Regions from separate parts of the Bradyrhizobium sp. BLXBL-03 genome, predicted to be linked through region 1. Evidence: predicted binding sites of a transcription regulator. Region 1 holds the regulator's gene; each other region holds the start of a gene.
What was found. Region 1 encodes PhoB, which activates phosphate uptake and scavenging genes when phosphate is short. Its sites were predicted from a motif close to TGTCATNNANCTGTCAT; they were not measured.
Positions count from the first base shown of each region.

Region 2: ACNJX9_RS23970 (DUF47 domain-containing protein) is a predicted target of PhoB. The motif match lies at 1,505-1,521, and genes of this name have one in related genera.
Region 3: ACNJX9_RS06340 (YdcH family protein) is a predicted target of PhoB. The motif match lies at 1,764-1,780, and genes of this name have one in related genera.

Region 1 covers NZ_CP182470.1:8,060,408-8,065,169, forward strand. The annotation lists gene ACNJX9_RS38025 (aspartate aminotransferase family protein) at 1-597, opposite strand, end outside; gene ACNJX9_RS38030 (GcrA family cell cycle regulator) at 1,065-1,577, shown strand; gene phoB (phosphate regulon transcriptional regulator PhoB) at 1,669-2,382, opposite strand; gene phoU (phosphate signaling complex protein PhoU) at 2,405-3,121, opposite strand; gene pstB (phosphate ABC transporter ATP-binding protein PstB) at 3,133-3,954, opposite strand; gene pstA (phosphate ABC transporter permease PstA) at 3,951-4,762, opposite strand, start outside.
Region 2 covers NZ_CP182470.1:4,973,590-4,978,351, forward strand. The annotation lists gene ACNJX9_RS23965 (inorganic phosphate transporter) at 1-718, opposite strand, end outside; gene ACNJX9_RS23970 (DUF47 domain-containing protein) at 818-1,462, opposite strand; gene ACNJX9_RS23975 (branched-chain amino acid ABC transporter permease) at 1,620-2,588, opposite strand; gene ACNJX9_RS23980 (branched-chain amino acid ABC transporter permease) at 2,590-3,453, opposite strand; gene ACNJX9_RS23985 (ABC transporter substrate-binding protein) at 3,526-4,749, opposite strand.
Region 3 covers NZ_CP182470.1:1,327,095-1,331,856, forward strand. The annotation lists gene ACNJX9_RS06320 (GGDEF domain-containing protein) at 1-557, shown strand, start outside; gene ACNJX9_RS06325 (hypothetical protein) at 666-917, opposite strand; gene ACNJX9_RS06330 (hypothetical protein) at 941-1,147, opposite strand; gene ACNJX9_RS06335 (YdcH family protein) at 1,330-1,536, opposite strand; gene ACNJX9_RS06340 (YdcH family protein) at 1,866-2,048, shown strand; gene ACNJX9_RS06345 (NAD(P)/FAD-dependent oxidoreductase) at 2,203-3,306, opposite strand; gene ACNJX9_RS06350 (sensor domain-containing protein) at 3,515-4,762, shown strand, end outside.

The DNA of each region.
Region 1 (4,762 bases):
GGCTGAAGTCGCCGAACGTACGCCGCCCTCGCCCTGGATCGGCTCGATCAGGATGCCGGCGGTATGCGGGCCGATCGCCTTCTTCACGGCCTCGATGTCGCCATGCGGCACCTGGTCGAAGCCGTCCATCGGCGGACCGAAGCCTTCGAGATATTTTGCCGATCCCGTCGCCGCCAGCGTCGCCAGCGTGCGGCCGTGGAAGGCGCCTTCGAAGGTGATGATGCGATAGCGCTCCGGATGGCCCTTGGAGAAGTGATGATGGCGGACCAGCTTGATCACGCCCTCCAGCGCCTCGGCGCCGGAATTACAGAAGAACACGAAGTCGGCAAAGCTCTCGTTGCAAAGACGCGCAGCGAGCTTCTCGCCGTCAGGGCTCTGGAACAGGTTCGACATGTGCCAGAGTTTCGTGGCCTGCTCCTGCAGCGCCTTGACCAGCGCCGGATGGGCATGGCCGAGTGCATTGACCGCGACGCCCGAGGTGAAATCGAGATAGCGATCGCCATTGGTTGCGATCAACCAGACGCCTTCACCGCGCTCAAAACCGATATCGGCCCTGGCGAAAACGGGGAGCAAATGCGGCGCTGCGCTGTTGGTCATGACGATCTCTTTGGTGGTCACTTCGGATGTTTCGGACGGCCTGAACACGCATGGCGCAGCGCGTCATTTGGCCCGGAAAACGAAACGTGCCGCCTTTTAAGGGCGGCACGCGCGACTATCTTATGCCTGGCAATACGGGTGTCAATGCCGCCCGGAAAGCCTCGCGAAACGCTGAATCCGTAGTCTTGCGGTGGCGATTTTGCGGGATTTTCGCCACGGAACATGTGGAAGCGAGTCGGCGGACTCTTGCGCGTGAGTCACGGCATATTGTAGCGTTTGGCTTGTCAGATACGACATCTCGTGCAGCGGTTCTGATCCCAAAAGTCCTCATGTACCGGCGTAAACGTTCGGGCGCATCTGGCGCGCCCGGCGAGCCTTAAGGGATTCTGGCGGCACGGGTTTTTCGAAGCTTAGGCATTCGTCGTGAGGCCCCACAGATGGCTGGCGCCGGCGAAGGAAAGGATGCAATGACGGTTTTGACCTGGTCAGATGATCGCGTCGAGCAGCTGAAAAAGCTCTGGGAGGCCGGACTTTCGGCCAGCCAGATCGCCGCTGAGCTTGGAAACGTGACCCGCAACGCCGTAATCGGCAAGGTGCACAGGCTCGGCCTGTCCGGCCGCGCCAAGAGCCCCTCATCAGCAGCTCCGCGGCCGCGCAAGGCGCGTCCCGCACAGCACATGATGCGGGTGAGCCGCCCCATCGCGCGCGGCAACACCGCGCTGGCGCAGGCCTTCGAGGTCGAGGTCGAGGCTGAACCTGTTACCTACGACAACGTTGTGCCGATGAGCCAGCGGCTCTCGTTGCTCGAATTGAACGAGGCCACCTGCCACTGGCCGGTCGGCGATCCTTCAAGCCCGGATTTCTTCTTCTGCGGCGGCAAGGCGCTCTCAGGCCTGCCCTACTGCGCCCAGCACTCGCGCGTGGCGTATCAGCCGGCGGCGGATCGCCGGCGGGCGCCGGCGAAGCCAGGCACGCGCTGAGTACTTGGTTCAGACGACATCGTCGCGGGACAGGCCGGGACGAAAAAAAGCGCGCCACCAGGCGCGCTTTTTTTGTTTGCTGGCGGGCAGCCTAGCTTGAGGTCTGCTCAGCCTTCGCGAAGCGATCGTCGAGCGCGTAGCCTGCGCCGCGGACGGTGCGGATCGGGTCCTGCTCGCGGCCGAGATTGAGCAGCTTGCGCAGGCGGCCGATATGCACATCGACGGTGCGTTCGTCGATATAGATGTCGCGGCCCCAGACGCTGTCGAGCAGCTGCTCGCGCGAGAACACCCGGCCGGGATGCTCCAGGAAGAACTCCAGCAGGCGATATTCGGTCGGTCCGAGATCGATCGGCCGACCCGAGCGCGCCACGCGGCGCTTCTCGCGATCGAGCTCGATGTCGCCGAAGGCGAGCACGGTCGCGAGCCGCTCGGGGCTGGCGCGCCGCAGCAGGCCCTTGACCCGCGCGAGCAGCTCGGGCACCGAGAACGGCTTGACGATGTAATCGTCGGCGCCTGTGGCAAGGCCCCTGACACGCTCGCTCTCCTCGCCGCGCGCGGTGAGCATGATGATCGGCAGCTGCTTGGTGTCGGATCGCGTCCGCAACCGGCGGCACAGCTCGATCCCGGACAGGCCCGGCAACATCCAGTCGAGCACGATCAGATCGGGGATGTGCTCCTTGAGGCGGGTGTCGGCGTCGTCGCCGCGCATCACCGTCTCCACGTCATAGCCGTCGCCTTCGAGGTTGTAGCGGAGAAGCTCGGTCAGAGCTTCCTCGTCCTCAACCACCATAATGCGTGCGCCCATGGGCTCGTCGCTCCTTGCGTAATCAGGTGTTCGGGACCGTCGTGGCGAAGGTCGTCATGTCGCCCTTCGGCCGCTTGTCGGTGATGGCCTGGCCTTCGATCATGTAGAACACGGTCTCGGCGATGTTGGTGGCGTGGTCGCCGATCCGCTCGATGTTCTTGGCGCAGAACATCAGATGGATGCAGAACGAGATGTTGCGCGGATCCTCCATCATGTAGGTGAGGAGCTCGCGGAACAGCGAGGTGCAGATGGCATCGACCTCCTCGTCACCCTTCCACACCGTCATCGCCGCCGGCAGGTCGTGCGCGGCATAGGCATCGAGCACCGACTTGACCTGCTGCTGCACGAGGTCCGTCATGTGCTCGAGGCCGCGGAACAGCTTGAGCGGATGGAAATCCGTCTCCAGCGCTGCGACGCGCTTGCCCATGTTCTTGGCGAGGTCGCCGATGCGCTCGAGGTCGGTCGCAACCCGCATGGCGCCGACGATCTCGCGCAAGTCCACCGCCATCGGCTGGCGGCGCGCGATGGTCAGCACGGCGCGCTCCTCGATCTTCTTCTGCAGCGCGTCGAGCTCGGCATCGATGGTGACGACGCGCTGGCCCAGCGCGACGTCGCGGCGGATCAGCGCATCGACGGAATCGACGATCATGCGCTCGGCGATGCCGCCCATCTCGGCGACCAGGCGGGTGAGCTCCTGAAGGTCGGTGTCGAAGGCTTTTGCGGTATGTTCGGAAGCCATGTCCTGTCTCCTCAGCCGAACCGGCCGGTGATGTAATCCTGCGTGCGCCGGTCCGACGGCGACGTGAAGATCTTGCTGGTGTCGTCGAACTCGATCAGCTCGCCGAGATACATGAAGGCGGTCTTGTCGGAGACGCGGGCCGCCTGCTGCATGTTGTGGGTGACGATCGCGATGGTGTAGTTCTCGGACAGTTCCTGGATCAGCTCCTCGACCTTGGCGGTCGAGATCGGATCGAGCGCCGAGCAGGGCTCGTCGAACAGGATCACTTCAGGCCGCACCGCGACGGTGCGGGCGATGCAGAGGCGCTGCTGCTGGCCGCCCGAGAGCGACAGGCCGGAGGCGTTGAGCTTGTCCTTGACCTCGTTCCACAGCGCGCCGCCGCGCAGCGCCTTCTCGACGCGGTCGTCCATCTCGGACTTCGAGATCTTCTCATAGAGGCGGATGCCGAAGGCGATGTTCTCGTAGATCGTCATCGGGAACGGCGTCGGCTTCTGGAACACCATGCCGACGCGGGCGCGCAGCAGGTTGAGATCCAGCTTGGGGTCGAGGATGTTGGTCTGGTCCAGCATCAGCTGACCGGTGACGCGCTGGCCCGGATAGAGGTCATACATCCGGTTGAAGATGCGCAGCAGGGTCGACTTGCCGCAACCGGACGGGCCGATGAAGGCGGTTACGCGGTTGGTGCCGAGCGTCATATTGATGTTCTTCAGCGCCTGGTGCTCGCCGTAATAGAAGTTGAGGTTGCGCACCGTCACCTTGGCCGGAGCTTCCGGCAGCGGCTGCTGCGAGGCGAGGTGCGCGTTGGAGCTCACGGATACGGACAAGTCGGTCATTTTGCGGTCCTCTCGGCACCGAGGATGCGGGCGCCAATGTTCAGGGCAAGCACGGTGAGCGTGATCAACAGCGCACCGCTCCAGGCGAGCTGCTTCCAATAGGCGTAAGGGCTCTGGACGAAATTGTTGATGGTGACGGGCAGGTTCGCCATGGTCTTGTTCAGGCCGAGGCTGAAGAACTGGTTCGACAGCGCGGTGAAGAGCAGCGGCGCGGTTTCGCCGGCGACGCGGGCGGTGGCGAGCAGCACGCCGGTGATGAGGCCGGAGCGGGCCGCACGATAGGCGATCCGCTTGATCACCAGCGAGCGCGGCAGGCCGAGCGCGGAGGCGGCCTCGCGCAGCGCATTCGGCACCAGCAGCAGCATGTCCTCGGTCGTGCGCAGCACCACCGGGATCACGATGACGGCGAGCGCGAGCGAGCCTGCGATCGCCGAGAAGCCGCGCATCGGCACCACCACCGCGCCGTAGATGAACAGGCCGATGATGATCGACGGCGCCGACAGCAGGATGTCGTTGATGAAGCGGATCACCGAGGTCAGCTTGTCGTTACGGCCGTACTCGGCGAGATAGGTGCCGGCGAACAGGCCGAGCGGCGCGCCGATGCCGACGCCGATCACGGTCATGATCAGCGAGCCGACGATGGCGTTGCGCAGGCCGCCTTCGGTCGAGCCCGGCGGCGGGGTATCGGCGACGAACAGGTCGAGGTTGAGGCCGGCAATGCCGTTGTAGAGCAGCGTGAGCAGGATCAGCGCGAGCCAGGTGACGCCGACGGCGGCGGCTCCGAAGCAGAGCCCACGGACGATGATGT
Region 2 (4,762 bases), 3.1 Mb from region 1:
TCAGCGTGCCGAGAGCCATCGCGGCCTGGCAGGACAGCACCACCCAGAACGGCACCGAGAATTCGCTGCCGAGTTGACCCTGCGAATACAGCAGCACGGCGATGATGCCCATCGTCTTCTGCGCGTCATTGCCGCCGTGGCCGAGCGAATAGAGCGAGGCCGAGGCGAATTGCAGAATGCGGAAGGCGCGGTCGACCGCGAACGGCGTCGAGCGTACCGAGAGCCATGACACGACCGCGACCAGCATCATTGCGAGCAGAAAGCCCACCAGCGGCGATAGCACGATCGCAAGCACGGCCTTGGACAGACCGCTCCACACCGCCGCCGAGATTCCCGCCTTGGCCATGCCGCCGCCGACAAGGCCGCCGATCAGCGCATGCGAGGACGAGGAGGGAATGCCGAGCCCCCAGGTCACGAGATTCCAGACGATGGCGCCGACCAGCGCCGCAAAGATCACCTGGGCATCGACGATGGCGGGATCGATGATGCCGGTACCGATGGTTTGGGCAACGTGCAGGCCGAACACCATGAAGGCGACGAAATTGAAAAACGCAGCCCAAAACACCGCGAATTGCGGCCGCAGCACCCGGGTCGAGACGATGGTCGCGATCGAATTGGCGGCGTCGTGCAGGCCGTTCAGGAAGTCGAACAGCAGCGCGACGGCGATCAGTCCGACCAGGACGGGAAGACCCAGGGGGCCCAAGACGGCAGCATCCACGGCGCGGCCCCTGCTCTAAGCTTTGCGGATGATCTCCGCGCAAACGCATTCCGCGTTTGTCGCGAAGGAAAACCGCTGCACACTTTTCCGGATCATGCGCTACACTTGCTCAATGACGATGCTGTTGATCTCGTTCGCGACATCGTCGAAGCGATCGGCCACTTTTTCAAGGTGATCATAAATCTCGACGCCGACGATGAAATCCATGGCGTTGCCGGTGCGATGCTTGAGGAACAGCTCCTTCAGGCCGATGTCATGAAGATCGTCGACGCGGCCCTCGAGCTTGGTCAGCTCCTCCGTGATCGCGGTCAGCATCGCCACGTTCTTGCCGATCTGCTGCATTAGTGGCAGCGCGCGGCCGACCAGATTGGCGCATTCGATCAGCAGCGCGCCGATCTCGCGCATCGGCGGCTCGAAGGTGCGGACCTCGAACAGCATCACGGCCTTGGCCGTCTGCTGCATCTGGTCGATGGCATCGTCCAGCGAGGTTATGAGGTTCTTGATGTCGCCCCGGTCGAACGGCGTAATGAAGGTGCGGCGCACCGCCGTCAGCACCTCGCGGGTGATGTTGTCGGCGTCGTTCTCGAACTGGCTGACGCGCTGGCAATAGACCGGCGTCTCCTCGCCGCCGTTCAGCACGCCCTGGAGCGCGATGGCGCCCTGGATAACAGTCTGGGCATGGCGGTCGAACAGGTCGAAGAACCGTTCTTCCTTGGGCAGGAAAGCGCGAAACCAACGCATCATGGGGATAGTCTACCTGGTGCAAATGACCCGGTCCGGGCGGACCGTCACGCAACCGTCATAGACCATTTTCGCCTCGTGCGCGTGTCATCTCACGCCCGCCAGGCGGGATCATCCACCGGATTCACTTCCCCATAAAAACTTATGTTATATCAGTATCTTAGAAAGATCTCCGAAAGTAATGCGCGATTTCGCCGATGACGCCACGGCGGAAGGTGAGCACGCAGATCACGAAGATCGAGCCTTGGATCACCGTCACCCACTGGCCGAAGCCGGCCAGATATTGCTGCATGGCAATGATGACGAAGGCGCCGACCACGGGACCGAAAATGGTCCCGAGACCGCCGACAAGCGTCATCAGCACGACCTCGCCGGACATCGACCAGTGCACGTCGGTGAGCGAGGCGTTCTGCGCCACGAACACTTTCAGTGCACCGGCGAAACCCGCCAGCGTCCCCGACAGGACGAACGCCAGGAACTTGTACTGGTCGGTCCGATAGCCCAGTGAGATCGCACGCGGCTCGTTCTCGCGGATCGACTTCAGGACCTCGCCGAAGGGCGAGTTGATGATGCGGTAGATCAGCAGGAAGCCGGCGAGGAAGCCGACCAGCACGACATAGTAGAGCACGGTCGGCTTGGACAAATCGAGCACGCCGAACATGTGCCCCTGCGGGATGCCCTGGATGCCGTCCTCGCCATGGGTGAACGGCGCCTGGAGGTAGATGAAATACAGCAGTTGCGACAGCGCCAGCGTGATCATCGAGAAGTAGATGCCCTGGCGGCGGATCGAGATATAGCCCGTGACGAGCGAGAGCGCGAAGGCCGCGACAATGCCGACGAGGATGCCGAGTTCCGGCGGCAGTGCCCACACCTTCAGGGCGTGCGCGCTGCAATATCCGGCGGTGCCGAGGAACATCGCGTGTCCGAAGGACAGCAAGCCGCCGTAGCCGATCAACAGGTTGAAAGCGCAGGCGAGCAGCGCAAAGCACAGCGCCTGCATCACGAAGAACGGATACACGCCCGTAAACGGCACCGCAGCCAGCAGCAGCGCCATCACCGCGAACAAGACCATCTCGTCACGCATGGCGCGCGGCGTGACCCGCAGCGTATCGTCCGTCAAGGCTGTCATGTCAGGCTGCCCTTCCCGTCAATCCCGTTGGCTTCACCAGGAGCACAAGCACCATCAGCACGAACACGACGGTGTTGGAGGCCTCGGGGTAGAAATATTTGGTCAGGCCCTCGATCACACCGAGGGCAAAACCGGTGATGATCGATCCCATGATCGATCCCATGCCGCCGATCACCACCACCGCAAACACCACGATGATGAGGTCGGCGCCCATCAGCGGCCGAACCTGGTTGATCGGCGCCGACAGCACGCCGGCGAGCGCGGCAAGGCCGACGCCGAGCCCGTAGGTGAGCGTGATCATGCGCGGCACGTTGATGCCGAAGGCGCGGACCAGCGTCGGATTTTCGGTTGCGGCGCGCAGGTAAGCGCCAAGCCGCGTCTTCTCGATCAGGAACCAGGTGGCCAGACACACCACCAGCGAGAAGATGACGACCCAGCCGCGATAAACGGGCAGGAACATGAAGCCGAGATTCATGCCGCCCTTGAGCTGGTCCGGAATGGCGTAAGGCAGGCCGGAGGAGCCGAAATAGTTCTGGAACACGCCCTGCACGATCAGCGCGATGCCGAAGGTCAGCAGCAGGCCGTAGAGGTGATCGAGCCCGGTCAACCACTGCAGCATGGTCCGTTCCAGGATCATGCCGAAGATGCCGACGATGACCGGCGCCAGCAGCAGCGCCCACCAGTAACTGATGCCGCCGATGTTCAGCAGGAAATAGGCGACGAAGGCGCCCATCATGTAGAGCGCGCCATGGGCGAAATTGATGATGTTGAGCATGCCGAAGATCACGGCGAGCCCGAGACTGAGCAGCGCGTAGAACGAGCCGTTGATCAGTCCCACCAGTAGCTGTGCGTAAAGAGCCTGCATCGATCTCGCACCCGGTCCCTTCGGCGTTCCCAAAGTAGCGCCCGCCGGCTTACGGCCGGCGGGCTGTTGGTCTTACTTCTTGAGCAGCGCGCATTTGCTCTCGGAGAGCGGCGTGAAAGCCTGATCGCCCGGCACCGTGCCGACGAGCTTGTAGAAGTCCCACGGTCCTTTGGACTCGGAGGGCTTCTTCACCTCGAACAGATAGGCGTTGTGGATGGTGCGGCCGTTGGGCTGGATCTCGCCCTTGCCAAACAGATCGTCCTCGGTCGGCATCGACTTCATCTTCTCGACGACCTTGACGCCGTCATGTGGATTGCCGCCAAGCGCTTCCAGCGCCTTGAGATAGTGGCGTACGCCGGCATAGACGCCTGCCTGCACCATGGTCGGTGGAGCGCTGTTCTTCATCTTTGCGGCAAAGCGCTTGGAGAAGGCGCGGGCCTTGTCGTCCATGTCCCAGTAGAACGTCTCGGTGAAGTTCAGGCCCTGCGCGGTCTCCAGACCAAGCGCCTTGACGTCGGTGAGGAACAGCAGCAGCGCTGCGAGCTTCTGGCCGCCCTTGCCGATACCGAACTCGGCAGCCTGCTTGATCGTGTTGGTCGTATCACCGCCGGCATTGGCAAGGCCGATGATCTTGGCCTTGGAGGCCTGCGCCTGGAGCAGGAACGAGGAGAAGTCCGGGGTGTTGAGCGGATGCTTGACCCCGCCGACCACCTTGCCGCCATTGGCGGTGACGACCGCAGTGGTATCGCGCTCCAGCGCCGCACCGAAGGCGTAGTCCGCGGTCAGGAAGAACCAGGTGTCGCCACCGGCCTTCACCAGCGCCTGGCCCGTGGTGTGGGCGAGCATGTAGGTGTCGTAGGTCCAGTGCACGGTGTTCGGCGAGCACTGCGCGTTGGTAAGGTCCGAGGTCGCCGCACCGGAATTGATGTAGACGCCGTTCTTTTCCTTGACGACGTTGTTGACGGCGAGCGCCACGCCCGAATTCGGCACGTCGACGATGACGTCGACCTTGTCGACGTCGAACCACTGCCGCGCGATCGCGGTGCCGATGTCCGGCTTGTTCTGGTGATCGCCCGAGATCACGTCGATCTTCCAGCCTTTTGCGGCGAGGCCGGAATCTTCAACTGCCATCTGCGCGGCGAGCGTCGAGCCGGGGCCGCCGAGGTCGGCGTACAGGCCGGACTGATCGGACAGCGCGCCGATCTTGACGGCCTTGTCCTGCGCGGACGCTTCGCCTGCTGCGGCGAAGGTGAGCGCGGTGGTCAGCAGCAATGACGCAATCGACCTGGTCTTCATGCAACTTTCCTTT
Region 3 (4,762 bases), 1.7 Mb from region 1:
GCGACCTGCGGACCAAGCTCACGCAGGCGCTCCGACGCATCGCCGAGCTCGAGGCTGCAGCGGACACCGATTTCCTGCTCGACATTCCCAACCGGCGCGGCTTCGAGCGCGAGCTCCAGCGCGCCATCGCTTACATGAAGCGCTACCGTGCCAGCGGTGCGCTGATCGTGCTCGACGTCGACCGGCTGAAGCCGATCAATGATTCCTTCGGCCATGCTGCCGGCGACGAGGTGCTCAAGGCGATTGCCAACACGCTGACGCGACAGATCCGCGCGTCCGACGTGGTCGGCCGTCGCGGTGGCGATGAGTTTGCTCTGCTGTTGTGGAATCTCAGCGAGACCGACGCCAAGGCGAAGGCTGCCATCCTGGAACAGGCGATCGACGATTTGTCGTTCACCTTTCGCGGGCAGCACGTGACCGCGGGCGCCTCCGCCGGTGTCGCGCTGCTCGGTGCGCACTCAGATGCTGCTCGTGCGCTGGAGGAGGCCGATGCCGCCATGTATGTGCGCAAGGCGCACCGGCGCCACGAGCCGCGGATCAGGCTTGTGAGCAGCTAGGCATGATCCGGACTCGAAGGGCCGCGTTAGCGCAAAGTGTGCAGCGGTTTTCCCTCGCGACATCAGCGCAACGCGTTTGCGCGGAGATCATGCTCGAACAACAAGACTCTACAGCGTTGCGAGATCTTCCGGCACGTTGCCGAATTTGCGCAGCAGCGTGGCATCGCCGAATTCACCGGTCATGGGATCGCCGCTGCGGCTGAACGCGACTGCGCCGATATGGCCGGTGCCGCGCGCCAAGACTTCGGCGCGCCGCAGCGCGGCCGTAGGGCTCTGGCATTCTTCTGCGGCGCCGGCGACAGGCGATCCGTCGGCATCGATCAGGAAGGGCATTGCAACGTAGTAGGTCACATCTGACATGGCGTTGCTCCAATAGTGAGTTCTTAAGCGGCGCTGCTCCTGCTGCGCGAAGCCTCCGGAATGCAACCGGCGGAAATCGCCGCCTGCAATTCTTCCAGCTCGGCTTCCAGATATTCGTTGGCCATGATCAGCGCTTTGATGGTGCTGCGCAGGTTGCCGTCGCACATCGCGATCGCCTGATCGCAGGCCTGTTCATAGTGGCTGTGGTCGAGAAGGGCTGGGACTGACATCGGCGGTGTCCTTGCGGGTGTCCTTGGGCATTAGCTGTGGGCGTTAGCCTTGGGTGTTAGCTTTGGGTGTTAGCCTTGGGTGTTAGCCTTGGGTGTTCTTGGGGCGGCGGGACTCATGTTCTTCTTTTGTTCTTTTTGAGTCAAGCGGATTCACGTGGCGGCATTCCGCGACCGCTCACGGATCACGCAATGATATCAGGGGTAATCTGGTCTTCGATGAACGCGATACGGTCCCGCAACAACAGCTTGCGTTTCTTCAACCGCTGTAACCGCAACAGGTCGGGGGCAGGCGATTGATGCAGTGCATCGATCGCCGCGTCGAGATCTCGGTGTTCCTGCTGCAACCGGGTGAGCTCGGCTTCGAGCTCACGCTCGTCTTCATGGGTCATGTCTGCGGTGGCCGAAAACCGATAGGCTTGAGATCAAGGCTGTGGATGCCCTGTGGAAATTATCGTCCTTGCGCGGCTTGATCGCAAGCGATCTGCGGCCTTCCTGCACCCCTCTCCCGCAAGATATTTCGACGATTCGGGAAGCGCGCGGCGCAAGCACATTGATATCATGGATTTTTCGACGCACGGTTCCTTACTCACGCTTCGTTACATATGAATTTTCAAAAATGACCGTGCGACGACGGATACATATCGACAGAACGAATCGCTGATGTACACTTGCGCGTCCGGATCGAATCCAAGGTTCACCCCTACCGAGGAGGTTTCGAATGACAATTCAGGCACATCTGGTTGAATTGGAACGGAAGCACAAAACTCTCGAAAACGAATTGCACGAAGCGCTCGTGCACCTTTCAACAGACGACCTGCAAATTGTTGAGTTGAAGCGCCGCAAATTGATGGTCAAGGACCAGATTGAACGACTGAAGCAGACCGGCGACACGCTTCACTAGTAACCCCCGTAACAGCGTCAAGTTTGATCGTATCCTTTCAGGCAGGGACGAAAGCCTTTGCGCTCGTCCCTGCTGCAAGGTGCGCACCCGCGCGATCATCGTGCACAGCAGGCTTTGTGACGCGAGCCGGTTCTCACTCCGGCTGCAACGCTCTCTAGATTTCCGCGAGCTCTGCGACGTGGTCCGCGATCGCGAGCGAGGACGTCAGTCCCGGCGATTCGATTCCGAACAGATTGATCAGTCCTGCGACACCATGGTCGCGCGGACCCTGCATGAGAAAATCCTGCGTTGCCACCGCCGGCGGTACGATCTTGGGGCGGATGCCCGAATAACTCGGCATCAACGCGCCATCGGGCAGCGTCGGCCAGTATTTGCGGATTGCAGGATAGAACCGCTCGGCGCGCGACGGATTGACCTCATAGTCGATCGTCTCGATCCATTCGACATCGGGGCCGAATCGCGCTTGTCCTGCCATGTCCAGCGTCAGATGCACCCCAAGCCCGCCGGGTTCGGGCACCGGATAGATCAGGCGCGAGAACGGCGCGCGCGCATTGCAGCTGAAATAATTGCCCTTGGCGAGATAGGCCGGCGGAATCCGGTCGAGCGGCATGCCGTCGATGTGGCGCGCCACTGATGTTGCCGACAATCCCGCGGCATTGACGAGCAGGTCGCATTGCAACGTCATCGGCGCTTCGCCGCCGGCTTCGAGCTCGATCACGCCCGCCTCCGCCTTGGCGCGGATCAGCGGCGTGTGAAACGCAAAGGCCGCGCCCGCCTCCTCGGCCTCACCCCGCAGCGAGAGCATATAGGCATGGCTGTCGATGATGCCTGTCGACGGCGACAGCAGGGCGGCGTCGCAGGCCAGCGCCGGCTCCAGCGCGCGCGCGGCCTCGCCGGACAGCAACTGCATGTCGAGCACGCCATTGGCCTCGGCATGCGCCTTGATCGATTGCAGCTTCTCGGTTTCCTTCGCATTGGTCGCGACGATCAGCTTGCCGCAGTCCTTGTGCGGAATGCCGCGCTCGCCGCAATAGCGATACAGCGCATGCTTGCCGCTGACGCACATGCGCGCCATCCAGCTTCCGGCACGGTAGTAGATCCCGGCATGGATCACTTCGCTGTTGCGTGAGGAGGTGACGGTGCCGATGGCCTCGGCTTCCTCGAGCACGATCACCTCGCGCCCGGCCTGTGCGAGCCTCCTTGCCACCGCGAGCCCGATCACGCCGGCTCCGACGACAACGCAATCCACCCTATCCATGGCGATGCGGAAGTCCCGCTGAAGGTGGTGCCGATGGTTCCGGTTTGCCTGGGAAACGCGCTGCGCGGGCGTTATCCGTTAAGAAAGCATTTATCATGTCAGGGCAATTGCCGTATTTCACGTCACATTTTTCTATCGGGCCTACAGGCGTTTACCCGATCCCAACCCGTGAAGCCAGACAATCCGCAGTTGAAATTGCGGGTGGCTGATGGCTGAGAAGAACTGGCAGGAAGGCAGCATGCTTCCGATTGCTGTACAGGCCCTCGTGTGCCTGACCAGCGCGGTCGCGCCTTCGCGTGCCTATGCCAACGGCTTCGTTTCGCCCAACCAGCTTGCCGATGTCGACCCCATTCTGGTCTGGGAAGCCCTGATCGGCGGAGTTGTCGTCTGCGCGTTCCTGGTTGCTATCGCGCTGTGGATCCACTCCGCCCAGCGCCGGAGCAACCGTTCGCAGTTGCGGCGCAACGCCTTCATCTCCTCGGCCATGAACAATCTCAACCAGGGCGTGGTGATGACGGATGCGCAGCAGCGCGTCATCTTCTGCAACGACCGCTATCTCGAGATCTACGGCCTTGCGCGCTCGGACCTGTGGACCGGCATGACCGGCTGCGACATCCTCGGGTTGCGCCGCAAGCGCGGCGTTCTTGGCGTTTCTGACGATGAGTTCTACGAGAAGGCGGCGAGTCCTAACGGCCTGGTCACGGAACTGTCCGATGGCCGCGCCATTCTGGTTAAGTACTTCGTGCTGCCCAGTGGCGGCTCGGTGGCGACCCATCTCGACGTCAGCGAGCAGCGCGCACTCTCGCGGCAGCTCGCCTCGACCAAGCAGTTCCTGGAAACGGTGCTGGACAACGTTCCGGCTTGCGTCGCCGCGAAGAACATCGAGGACGGTCGCTATATCTTCGCCAACCGGGCCTATGAGCACTTCTGGGGCTTTTCGCGGGGTCAGGTCGTCGGCAAGAATGCGCGCGAGCTGTTCGGCCCGAAATCGGCTGACAGCATCGAGGCGACCGATCGGGCCGCGTTGATGGCGCCCGGAGGACAATATCGCAACGAATTCGAGGTCGAGGTCGACGCGGCCCGCCGCAAGGTGGCATCGATCCGGATCGTGGTCCGCAACGAGAGCAACAAGCCGCAGTTCCTGCTGATCGTGTTCGAGGACATCACCGATCGGCAATCGCTGTCGATGGAGCTGGAAAGCACCAAGAAGTTCCTCGAGCTTGTGGTCGACAACATTCCGGTGGCGTTGATCGTGGAACAGGTCAAGGACGGCCGCTACCTGCTCGCCAACCGCAGCGCCGAGACGATTCTGAACCGCCGGCGCGAGGAAGCCACCGGCCTGACCGCCTCGGATATCTTCAATGCCAAGGAAGCCAAGCTGATCATCGCGCGCGACGAGGCCGCCATCAAAAAACGCGGGATGATCACCGAGGAGCATCCGATCTCCACCAAGGAC